DNA from 2 places in the Variovorax sp. GW821-FHT09B01 genome. Region 2 is predicted to be linked to the other one. Evidence: riboswitches for the same ligand, from Rfam matches in the RefSeq annotation. Region 2 holds a riboswitch; the other holds the start of a gene.

Region 1 (4,929 bases), on a different contig from region 2:
CCTGCGTGGAGGCCCTGCGCGCCGCCGGCATCGAGGCCGTGGTGTCGCCCGGGCTGGTGGCCGACCTGGCCGAGCAGGCCGGCATCGCCAGCGTGCTGATGTACTCCGAGGACGCCGTGCGCCAGGCGCTGCAGGACGCCCTCCACCTGGCACGCCACGGCCATGCCGAGCGCGCGCGCCACGAGCGGCTCGGCACCATCCTCGGCCAGTTGCAGGACGGCGTGGTCGCGGTCGACCTGCGCCAGCGCATCGAGGCGCTGAACCCCGCCATGGCGCAGCTGCTCGGCGCTTCCGTGGCGGAGCTGGTCGGCCGCGCGCTGAGCGAGGTCGAGCCCGTGCTGGACCTCGGCGCCACCCTGCGCCTGGGCGAAGCCCCGGTCGAGGAGGTGCTGCAGATCGGCATGCGCACGCTGGTCGTGCGGCGCGCGCCCATCGTCGAGAGCGGCGAGGTCACCGGCGCGCTGCTGGTGTGCCGCGACCCGGCCGTGATCCAGCGCGCCGACCGCCACCTGCGCGCCAACCAGCGGCAACGCGGCGCGCCCACGCGCTACCGGCTCGAGGCCTTCGCGGGCGACAGCGCCGCGGCACGGCGCGTGCGCGAGCTGGCGCGGCAGTGCGCGGCCAGCGACGCCACCGTGCTCATCGTCGGCGAGAGCGGCACCGGCAAGGAACTGGTGGCCCAGGGCATCCACAGCGCGAGCCGGCGCGCCACCCAGCCCTTCCTGGCCGTGAACTGCGCGGCGCTGGGAGAGAGCCTGCTCGAAAGCGAACTGTTCGGCCACGAGGAAGGCGCCTTCACCGGTGCGCGGCGCGGCGGCAAGACCGGCCTGATCGAGGCCGCCCACACGGGCACCCTGTTCCTCGACGAGATCGGGGACATGCCCCTGGCGCTGCAGACCCGGTTGCTGCGCGTGCTGCAGGAGCGGGAGGTGCTGCGCGTGGGCGCCACCGCGGCGGTGCCGGTCGACCTGCGCGTGATCGCGGCCACCCATGCCGACCTGGCGGCCCAGGTGGAGCGAAGCCTGTTCCGGCGCGATCTGTACTACCGGCTCGCGGTGCTGCGCATCGAGACGCCACCGCTGCGCGAACGCGGCGCCGATATCGCGCCCCTGGCCGCGGGCCTGATGTCGCGCCGCGCGCCCGCGGCGGGTGTGCCCGCGGACCAGGCATCGGCCTGGCTCGCCGCCTTGCTGGAGCTGGCCGCGGGCTACGGCTGGCCCGGCAATGTGCGCGAACTGGAGAACCTCGTCGAACGCCTGCTGGCCTGCCACGGCTACCTGGCGCCCGAGGGCCGGCTGGACCGCGCCCGGCTGCTCGAGGTGTTCGCCGAATGCACGCAGGCGCGCCCGGCGCCCGCGCGCAATCGGCTGCTCAAGGGGGCGCGCACGGCCGCGGAGCGGCAACGGGTGCGCGAGGTGCTGCAGTCGGTCCAGGGAGATCAGGACCAGGCCTGCGCCATTCTCGGCATCAGCCGCTCGACGCTGTGGCGGCGGTTGCGCGACGAGGGGTCGAAGGCCTAGGCGGCCTTCCTCGAGAGGGGCCGCACGGCCGTTGTCCGATAATCGCGTCGCCGCGCAACTGGCGAACGGATGGAGCACCATCGGGGAACGCGGCCATCGTCACGCCGATCGCCTGGGCATGTCTGTCGTCTTTTCAGGAGTTCCGACGATGAGTGTCCGCATGCCCGCGCCGCACCGGCGCATCCTTTCGCTTCCCCGGCTTTCGCCCTTCCGCTCCGGAGGTGCGCGATGACCGCCCCGACGCCCTGCATCCTGCTCGACGGCAAGTCGGTCGCCACCACGAACGAGGAGGCGCTGCGACAGCGGGTCTTCGCATTGAAAGCGAGGAACGGCGAACGCACTCCCATCCTCGCGACCCTCCTGGTCGGCGACGATCCTTCGTCCGCGACCTACGTGCGGATGAAAGGCAATGCCTGCCGCCGCGTCGGCATGGATTCGCGCGTCGTGACGCTCGATGCGCGCGCGACGACCGCGGACGTGCTGCGTGAGATCGATGCACTGAACGCCGACGAACAGGTGCACGGCATCCTGCTGCAGCATCCCGTTCCCGCGCAGGTGGACGAGCGGCAGTGCTTCGACCGCATCGCCATCCGCAAGGACGTGGACGGCGTCACCAGCCACGGCTTCGGCCGGATGGCATTGGGCCAGCCCGCCTTCGGCTCGGCGACGCCCGCGGGCATCATGCGGCTGCTCGCGCACTACGGCATCGACGTCGCCGGCAAGCGCGCGGTGGTGGTCGGCCGCAGCCCGATCCTCGGCAAGCCGCTGGCGATGATGCTGCTGAACGCCGATGCGACGGTGACCGTGTGCCACTCGAAGACCGCGAACCTCGCCGACGAGGTGCGGCGCGCCGAGGTGATCGTCGGCGCCGTCGGCCGGCCGCGCTTCATCCGCGGCGACTGGATCCGCGACGGCGCCATCGTCATCGATGCCGGCTACCACGAGGGCGGCGTCGGCGACATCGGGACCGAGGGGCTGCTCGAGCGCTGCGCGGCACTCACGCCGGTGCCGGGCGGCGTGGGGCCGATGACGATCTCGACGCTGATCTCGCAGACGCTGGAGGCGGCGGAGCGCGTGGCCTAACCGTGGCGCTCGGCGCGCTCGTCCTGCGCGCCGCGAATGATCTGGTGCAGCGTTCGCAGCAGCACCTCCGGCTGCACCGGCTTGAACATCACGACCAGCCCGCTGGCATAGGCCGCGCGCACCCGCTCGGGATCGGTATCGCCCGTGACCAGGATCGTGGGCACGCGGCGGCCGGCGAGCCGGCGCAGTTCCGCGGTCGCCTCGATGCCGTCCTGCGGATCGGCGAGCCGGAAGTCGATGAGGAAGGCGTCGAAGCCGTCGGGCGTGGCGCGCACCTGCGCACTGGCATCGGCGAGCCGGCAGGTGATCTCGATGCGCTCGCAGTAGGGCGCGAGCCACATGCGCACCGCCTCGCCCACCGGCTGCTCGTCGTCGAGCAGCAGCACGCGCGGCGGCACCAGCGGCAGTTCGATGATGTCGGCCTGCGCGGTATCGGGCATGGCCGCGGGCGCGATGGGCAAGGCGGTGGGCACGGGCGGGCGGCGCGGCAGGTCGACCCAGAACACGCTGCCGTGGCCGAGCCGCGAGCGCACGCCGATCTCGCCGCCGAGCAGGTCCACCAGCCGCTTGACGATCGCCAGCCCGATGCCCAGGCCGCGCGCGACGTCGCGCTGCGGGTTGTCGACCTGGTAGAACTCGTCGAACACATGCGGCAGGTGCTCGGGCGCGATGCCCAGGCCGGTGTCCCACACGGCCAGCCGCAGGCGATCGCCACGCGGCCGCGCGCTCACGAGGATGCCGCCCTGGCGCGTGTACTTGAGCGCGTTGTCGACGAAGTTGGTCAGCACGCGCAGCAGCAGGTCGCCATCGGTCTGCAGCCATTCGGGCGCGGTGTGGAAGCGCAGCGCGAGGCCCGCCTGCTGGGTGCGCGGCTCGAAGATCTGCGACAGCCGCAGGAACAGCGGGTCCACCGCCATCCGTACCGGCTGCGGCACCACGGTGCCGGCATCGATCTTCGAGATGTCGAGCATCGCGTTGAGCAGGCCGCTCACCGCATCGGTGGCCTGCACCACGCGGCCGGCCACGGGGCCCAGCGGATGGTCGGCCAGGTCGCGTTCGAGCGAGCGCGAGAACAGCGCCAGCGCATGCACTGGCTGGCGCAGGTCGTGGCTGGCCGAGGCGAAGAAGCGGCTGCGCTCGCGGTTGAGCCGCTGCAGCTCGAAGGACTGGCGCAGCAGCTGCTCGCTCAGCAGTTCCTTGTCGATCTGGTCGGACAGGCTGCGCCGGATCAGCTGGTGCTGCGACAGCGCGTAGCGCGCCATCGAGCCGCCGAACAGCAGCCCGACCACGCAGGTGAACCAGCCATCGGTGCCGCCCATCCAGGCGAAGCGCGTGACCACGCCCAGCGTGAGCGGGATCGTGACCACGGGCACCATCGCGCGCCAGGTGGCGATCACCGGCACCGAACCCATCAGCACCGCGAACATGCCCAGCAGCAGGATCAGGATGCGCATCGGCGATTCGGTGCCCGGCGGCATCAGAGCCCAGGGCGCCAGCGTCCACATCGACATGTAGGCACCCAGCGGCAGCATGAAGCGCCAGGCGCCATCGGGCTGGCGCAGCGTGAACTCGGGCTCGGGATAGAGGCGCGCGTTCCAGCGCATGAACACCAGCCGCAGGCACAGCAGCGTGCAGATCACGACGCCCCATGCCAGCGCGCCGAAGCCGCGCGTCATCCCGAAGAACACGCCGGCCATCGCGATCGCCGAGGCCAGCGCCGTCAGCACCGTGGGCGGGCCCATCACGAACATGCGGCGCAGCAGGCGCTCGCGGACCAGTTGGGCGTGGGAGTCGGCGGGCCCGGGCACTTGGCCCGACGGGGTGGAGGTGGCGCCCGGCGTACGCATGGGCGGCAGTGTAAGGGCCGTTCCAGCGCGTCCGGCCGCCGGAAACGCGGTGCTAGACTGCCTCTTCCCGCTCCAAGACCTTGGCGGGCCGAATCCCGACGCGGAGCAGACGGCCTCGCAGAAGTGCATCACAAGCCAGGGTTGCGTTTCACCACCGCGACAGCGCTCGAACGAGCGCGACGAAGGACCTCCATGAACGCGATCAAGGAAGCACGCCGGCTCATCACGGCCGACCCGAACAGCGAGGAGTCCCTGACCCTGGCACGGCTGGTCCTGGCGCTGGAATCGGATGTCGATTTCTCCCTGGCCAGCCTCTATGCGCTGAAGCTCAAGAGCTTCGATCTGACCCTCGACATCCTCAAGGAGTGGCGGCTCGACCGCTACTACGTGCAGAAGGGCAAGCTGCTCGACGTGTCGTACCAGGCGCACGTGCTGGCATCGCACTGAGCGGGGGCGCCGCGGCGGCGAAGCGGCGGGTA
Region 2 (4,929 bases):
TTCTTCTTCGAGGTCAGCGGTAGACCGGGAAGCGGCTGGTCAGCGCGTGAACCTTGGCGCGCACGGCGTCGATGTTCGCGGCATCGCGCGGGTTCTCGAGCACGTCGGCGATCAGGTTCGCGGTGATGCGGGCCTCTTCGTCCTTGAAGCCGCGCGTGGTCATGGCCGGCGTGCCGACACGCACGCCGCTGGTCACCATCGGCTTCTCGGGGTCGTTGGGGATCGCGTTCTTGTTGATGGTCATGTGGGCGCTGCCCAGCACGGCCTCGGCTTCCTTGCCGGTGATGCCCTTGGCGCGCAGGTCGACCAGCATCACGTGGCTTTCGGTGCGTCCGCTCACGATGCGCAGGCCGCGTTGCGTGAGCGTTTCGGCCACGATCTGGGCGTTCTTGACCACCTGTTGCTGGTAGGCCTTGAACTCGGGCGACAGCGCTTCCTTGAAGGCCACCGCCTTGGCGGCGATCACGTGCATCAGCGGGCCGCCTTGCAGGCCCGGGAAGATCGCGCTGTTGATCGCCTTCTCGTGCTGCGACTTCATCAGGATGATGCCGCCGCGCGGGCCGCGCAGGCTCTTGTGGGTGGTCGATGTCACGATGTCGGCGTGCGGCACCGGGTTCGGGTAGACGCCCGCGGCCACCAGGCCGGCGTAGTGGGCGATGTCGACCATGAAGATCGCGCCGACGTCCTTGGCCACCTTGGCGAAGCGCTCGAAATCGATGCGCAGCGAGTAGGCCGAGGCGCCCGCGATGATCAGCTTGGGCTGGTGCTCGTGCGCCTTGCGTTCCATCGCGTCGTAGTCGATGGCTTCGTTGGCGTCCAGGCCGTAGCTCACCACGTTGAACCACTTGCCGCTCATGTTGAGCGGCATGCCGTGGGTCAGGTGGCCGCCTTCGGCCAGGCTCATGCCCATGATGGTGTCGCCGGGCTTCAGGAAGGCCAGCAGCACGGCCTCGTTGGCCGAGGCGCCGCAATGGGGCTGCACGTTGGCCGCTTCGGCGCCGAAGATCTGCTTCACGCGGTCGATGGCCAGCTGCTCGGCCACGTCGACGTGCTCGCAGCCGCCGTAGTAGCGCTTGCCCGGGTAGCCCTCGGCGTACTTGTTGGTGAGCTGCGAGCCCTGCGCGGCCATGACGGCCGGCGAGGCGTAGTTCTCGCTCGCGATCAGCTCGATGTGGTGTTCCTGGCGCGCGTTTTCGGCCTGGATGGCAGCCCAGATTTCGGGATCGGTCTGTTCGACCAGGATGTTGCGTTGGTACATGGCAGTCCTTTGAAGACGAGGTCCTTGTTCTTCAACCAAACAAGGGCTGCCCAGGCGAACGGCTGATCGCCTGCGCGTCTGGAGCGACGTCGCAGGCGGTACGCTTCCCAGTGGTAGTCCACGTCAGCGCGGGTGCCTTGTCGGCACCGCGCCTATCGCCAGTCGCGTACCCGGTCGAGTGTAGCGGATCGGACCGGCCCGGCGGCGGGCGAAAGGAGATTCAGGACACGGCCGACAGCAGCGCCACCTTGGGCGGCGTGGGGCCGTTGGCCGGCTCGGTCGCCTCGTCGGGCTTGGCCGGGGCCACCACCGGCAGGGGCAGCGGCTGCGGGCGCAGCACCGGTGGCGTCGGCGCGAATGGCGAGGGCGCGCGGCCGCTGGCCACTTGCAGCAGGCGCTCGCGCTCGGCCATCACCTTGCCGGCATAGCCGCCGTCGTCCTCGAGGTTGGCCGCGCCCACGTAGTAGCGCAGGCCGCCTTCGAGCGAACCGGCGCGGGCGATGCATTCCTGCAGCACCTTCACGCCGACCCGCATGTTGGTCACGGGGTCGAAGGCGGTCAGCGTGCCGCCGGCCGGCTCGTACTTGTCGCCGTGCACGCGGGTCATGACCTGCATCAGCCCCTGCGCGCCGACCTGGCTCTGCGCGAACGGGTTGAAGCTGGACTCGACCGCCATGATCGCGAGGATCAGCGTCGGATCGAGCTTGGTGTGCTTGCCGATGTTGTAGGCCTCGGCCACGAGCACGCTCAGCGGCTCGGCCGCGACGCGGTACTTCTTGCTGAGCCAGTAAGCCACGGCGGCCTGCTGCTTGGGCAGGTCGCCGGGGCTCGCGGCCGTGGTGCGCTCGATCGCGGTCGGCTCGAGGTCGGTGGCTTCGGGCGCGGGTTTGCGCGACTGCAGCCAGCCCATGAGCTGTTCTTCGCCTTGATGGCGCAGGTCGGGCCGCGCCACGAGGGCGAGGACCGCGAACACGATGGCCAGGCCCAGCAGGGCGAAACCGTTGTGCGTGATTTCAAAAAAGCCGTCTGCCACATCGGACACGAAGGTCCTCAGCCCGCGGGCCGTGGCATCAAACGCCTTGTTCATCGCTCTTCCTTTCTGTGCGGCACCTGTCGCAGCGCCGGGAAGGGCGATGGGATGGAGGCAGCGGCGCTTGGATTGGTACCAATCAGATTCCGCGCTCAAGGGGGATAAGGTGCGCGGCCGTCTGATCAAGCCGGGGGGAGTCGGCAGCGGATACAGGGTGGTTCCGTCGCGTCGGGCGATCGGAGCAGGCGGGATTCTATCGTTGCTAAATACCCGGTCAAGCATAAGGAATTCGGTCTTAATTCTTAAAAGTGTCGAACAAATGTTTCAAATCCGTGTCCGGGACCGCATCCTTCTTAAGGGAAATCCCTTGAAAAATCGGGTTTGAAAAGCCGGGAAGGGGCGCCTAAGCTGAACAGGCCTGAGGTTTTCAGGTGCTTTCCGAAGCCAGGCAGTCACGGTGCAAGCCGCGGGCTCGAACGGCGGAGGATCCACGGCGGCAATCTCTTGCTGCCAGCACGACAGGAACCATCGACTTCCGGTCGAGCGAAACGATGGCAATGGGTCGTATGCCCGCCATCAAGCCCGGTGACATGACATTCGTCGCGTCACCGGGCTTTCTTGTTTCTGGCTTGCCGCCTGTTTGGGGCACACTCGCGCGAATGAATGCTGCCGCCTCGATACAAAGCTTAAGAAAGAACAAATGGTTGCGACGCGGGATCGTTGCACTGCTCGTGCTTCTGGGCCTTTGGGTCTTGGCCTGGCTGGCGGTGCCGCCGATCGCCAAGAGCCAGCTGCAGAAGATCGCGAGTGAGAAGCTGGGCCGCCAGGTCACGGTGGAGCGCATCGGCTTCAAGCCCTGGACCCTCGAGCTCACGCTCAACAACCTGCGCATCGCCACCGCCGACGGCAAGAACACCCAGGTCGCCGTGCGGCGCATCTATGCCGATGCCGAGCTGCAGTCGTTGTTCCGGCTCGCGCCCGTGATCGACGCGGTGACGGTGGAAGCGCCGGCCATCCTGCTGACCCACCAGGCCGACGGCAAGTACGACATCGACGACATCCTGGCCAAGCTGGCCTCCGGCCCGCCGCCCGACCCCAAGGCCGAGCCCGCGCGCTTTGCCATCTACAACATCGCGATCACCGAGGGCGCGGTCGACTTCGACGACCAGACCGTCAAGCGCCGCCATGAGCTGCGCGACTTCGTGCTCAAGGTGCCGTTCCTCAGCAACCTGGCCTCGCAGCGCGAGGTCAATACCGAGCCCAAGCTGGCCTTCGCGCTCAACGGCAGCAAGTTCGATTCGGCCGCGCTGACCACGCCCTTCGCCGCCAGCCGCAAGACCGACGCCCACGTGCAGTTCAAGGGGCTCGACCTCGCTCCCTATCTGGGCTACATCCCGGGCGGCCTCCCGGTGCAGCTGCAGGCCGGCAGCCTCGACGCCGACCTCAAGATCGACTTCCAGCAGGCCACCACGGTCGGCCTCAAGGTCACCGGCACGGTCGAGGCGCATGGCGCCAAGCTGGCCGATGCACGCGGGCGCGACCTGCTGGCCTTCGACTCGCTCAAGCTCGCGCTGGCCGACGTGCGGCCGCTCGAATCGGTGTTCCACCTCAGCGAGGTCGCGCTGGCGAGCCCGCAACTGGTGGTGGCGCGCGATGCCTCGGGCCAGCTCAACCTGATGGCGCGCGATCCGGCCACGGGCCAGACCGAGAAGGTGGTCGCGGCCAAGCCGCCGGCACCGCCTGCCAGTGCCGCCAGCGGCGCCGCGGGCGTGGCGGCGCCCAAGCCCACGCTCAAGGTCCAGGTCGACAAGGTCGCCCTCAGCGGCGGGCGCATCGGCTGGCGCGACGAGACCGTGCAGCCCGGCGCGGCGATCGACGTCACCGAGCTCGGCATCGACGTCACGGCCCTCACCTGGCCGATGGAGAAGCCGGCCCAGTTCAGCGGCAGCACCGCGGTCGGCGGCGCCACGCTCAAGTTCAAGGGCAGCGGCACCGACAAGGCGGCCGACGTGCAGACCGAGGTCGACGCGCTGCCGCTCTCGCTGGCCGCGCCCTACCTGGCCCACAGCCTGGAGCCCACGCTCGACGGCAAGCTCAGCGGCGAGATTGACATCGCCTGGGCCCCGCCCGACCTGCGTTTCAAGGCCAAGCGGGTGGCGGCCGACAACCTGGCGCTGACCCAGGCCAAGACCGCGCTCGCGAGCGTCGGCCGCTTCGAGCTGCGCGATACCGAGGTCGACATGGCGAAGCACACGCTGGCCGTGGGCTCGTTCACCGCCACCAATCCCAAGGTCAGCATCGAGCGCGACAGCGAGAAGCGCTGGATGTTCGAGCGCTGGCTCAAGACGCCGGCCGCCGCGGGCGGCAAGCCCGAAGCCGAGGCCAAGGTGGCCGCGCCCAAACCGGCCGGCAGCGGCCCCGAATCGGCACCGCCGGGCGCCAACACCAAGCCCTGGGCGCTGACCGTCGGCACGTTCGCGGTCGACAACGGCAGCCTCTCGTACGCCGACAAGGCCAGCGCCACGCCGGTCGCGGTCGAGATCACGGCCTTCAAGCTCAATGCCGAGAAGCTCGCGCCCGAGACCGCCACCAAGTCGCCGCTGCAGGTGTCGGGCCGCATCGGCTCGGGCCGCCGCGCCGA

Evidence for each region. A riboswitch is a leader RNA that binds a small molecule or an ion and turns the genes downstream of it on or off. The one in region 2 is predicted to bind ZMP and ZTP.
Region 1: another riboswitch for ZMP and ZTP. It lies ahead of AC07RV_RS02905 (tetrahydrofolate dehydrogenase/cyclohydrolase catalytic domain-containing protein); the one in region 2 lies ahead of glyA (serine hydroxymethyltransferase).

Annotation. Positions count from the first base shown of each region.
Region 1 is NZ_JBWKPQ010000001.1:683,739-688,667, reverse strand. Features, by position in the region: gene prpR (propionate catabolism operon regulatory protein PrpR) at 1-1,520, shown strand, start outside; ZMP/ZTP riboswitch at 1,565-1,645, shown strand; gene AC07RV_RS02905 (tetrahydrofolate dehydrogenase/cyclohydrolase catalytic domain-containing protein) at 1,749-2,603, shown strand; gene AC07RV_RS02900 (hybrid sensor histidine kinase/response regulator) at 2,600-4,450, opposite strand; gene AC07RV_RS02895 (hypothetical protein) at 4,643-4,897, shown strand.
Region 2 is NZ_JBWKPQ010000002.1:13,064-17,992, forward strand. Features, by position in the region: gene glyA (serine hydroxymethyltransferase) at 14-1,258, opposite strand; ZMP/ZTP riboswitch at 1,300-1,434, opposite strand; gene AC07RV_RS07175 (lytic transglycosylase domain-containing protein) at 1,479-2,345, opposite strand; gene AC07RV_RS07180 (DUF748 domain-containing protein) at 2,948-4,929, shown strand, end outside.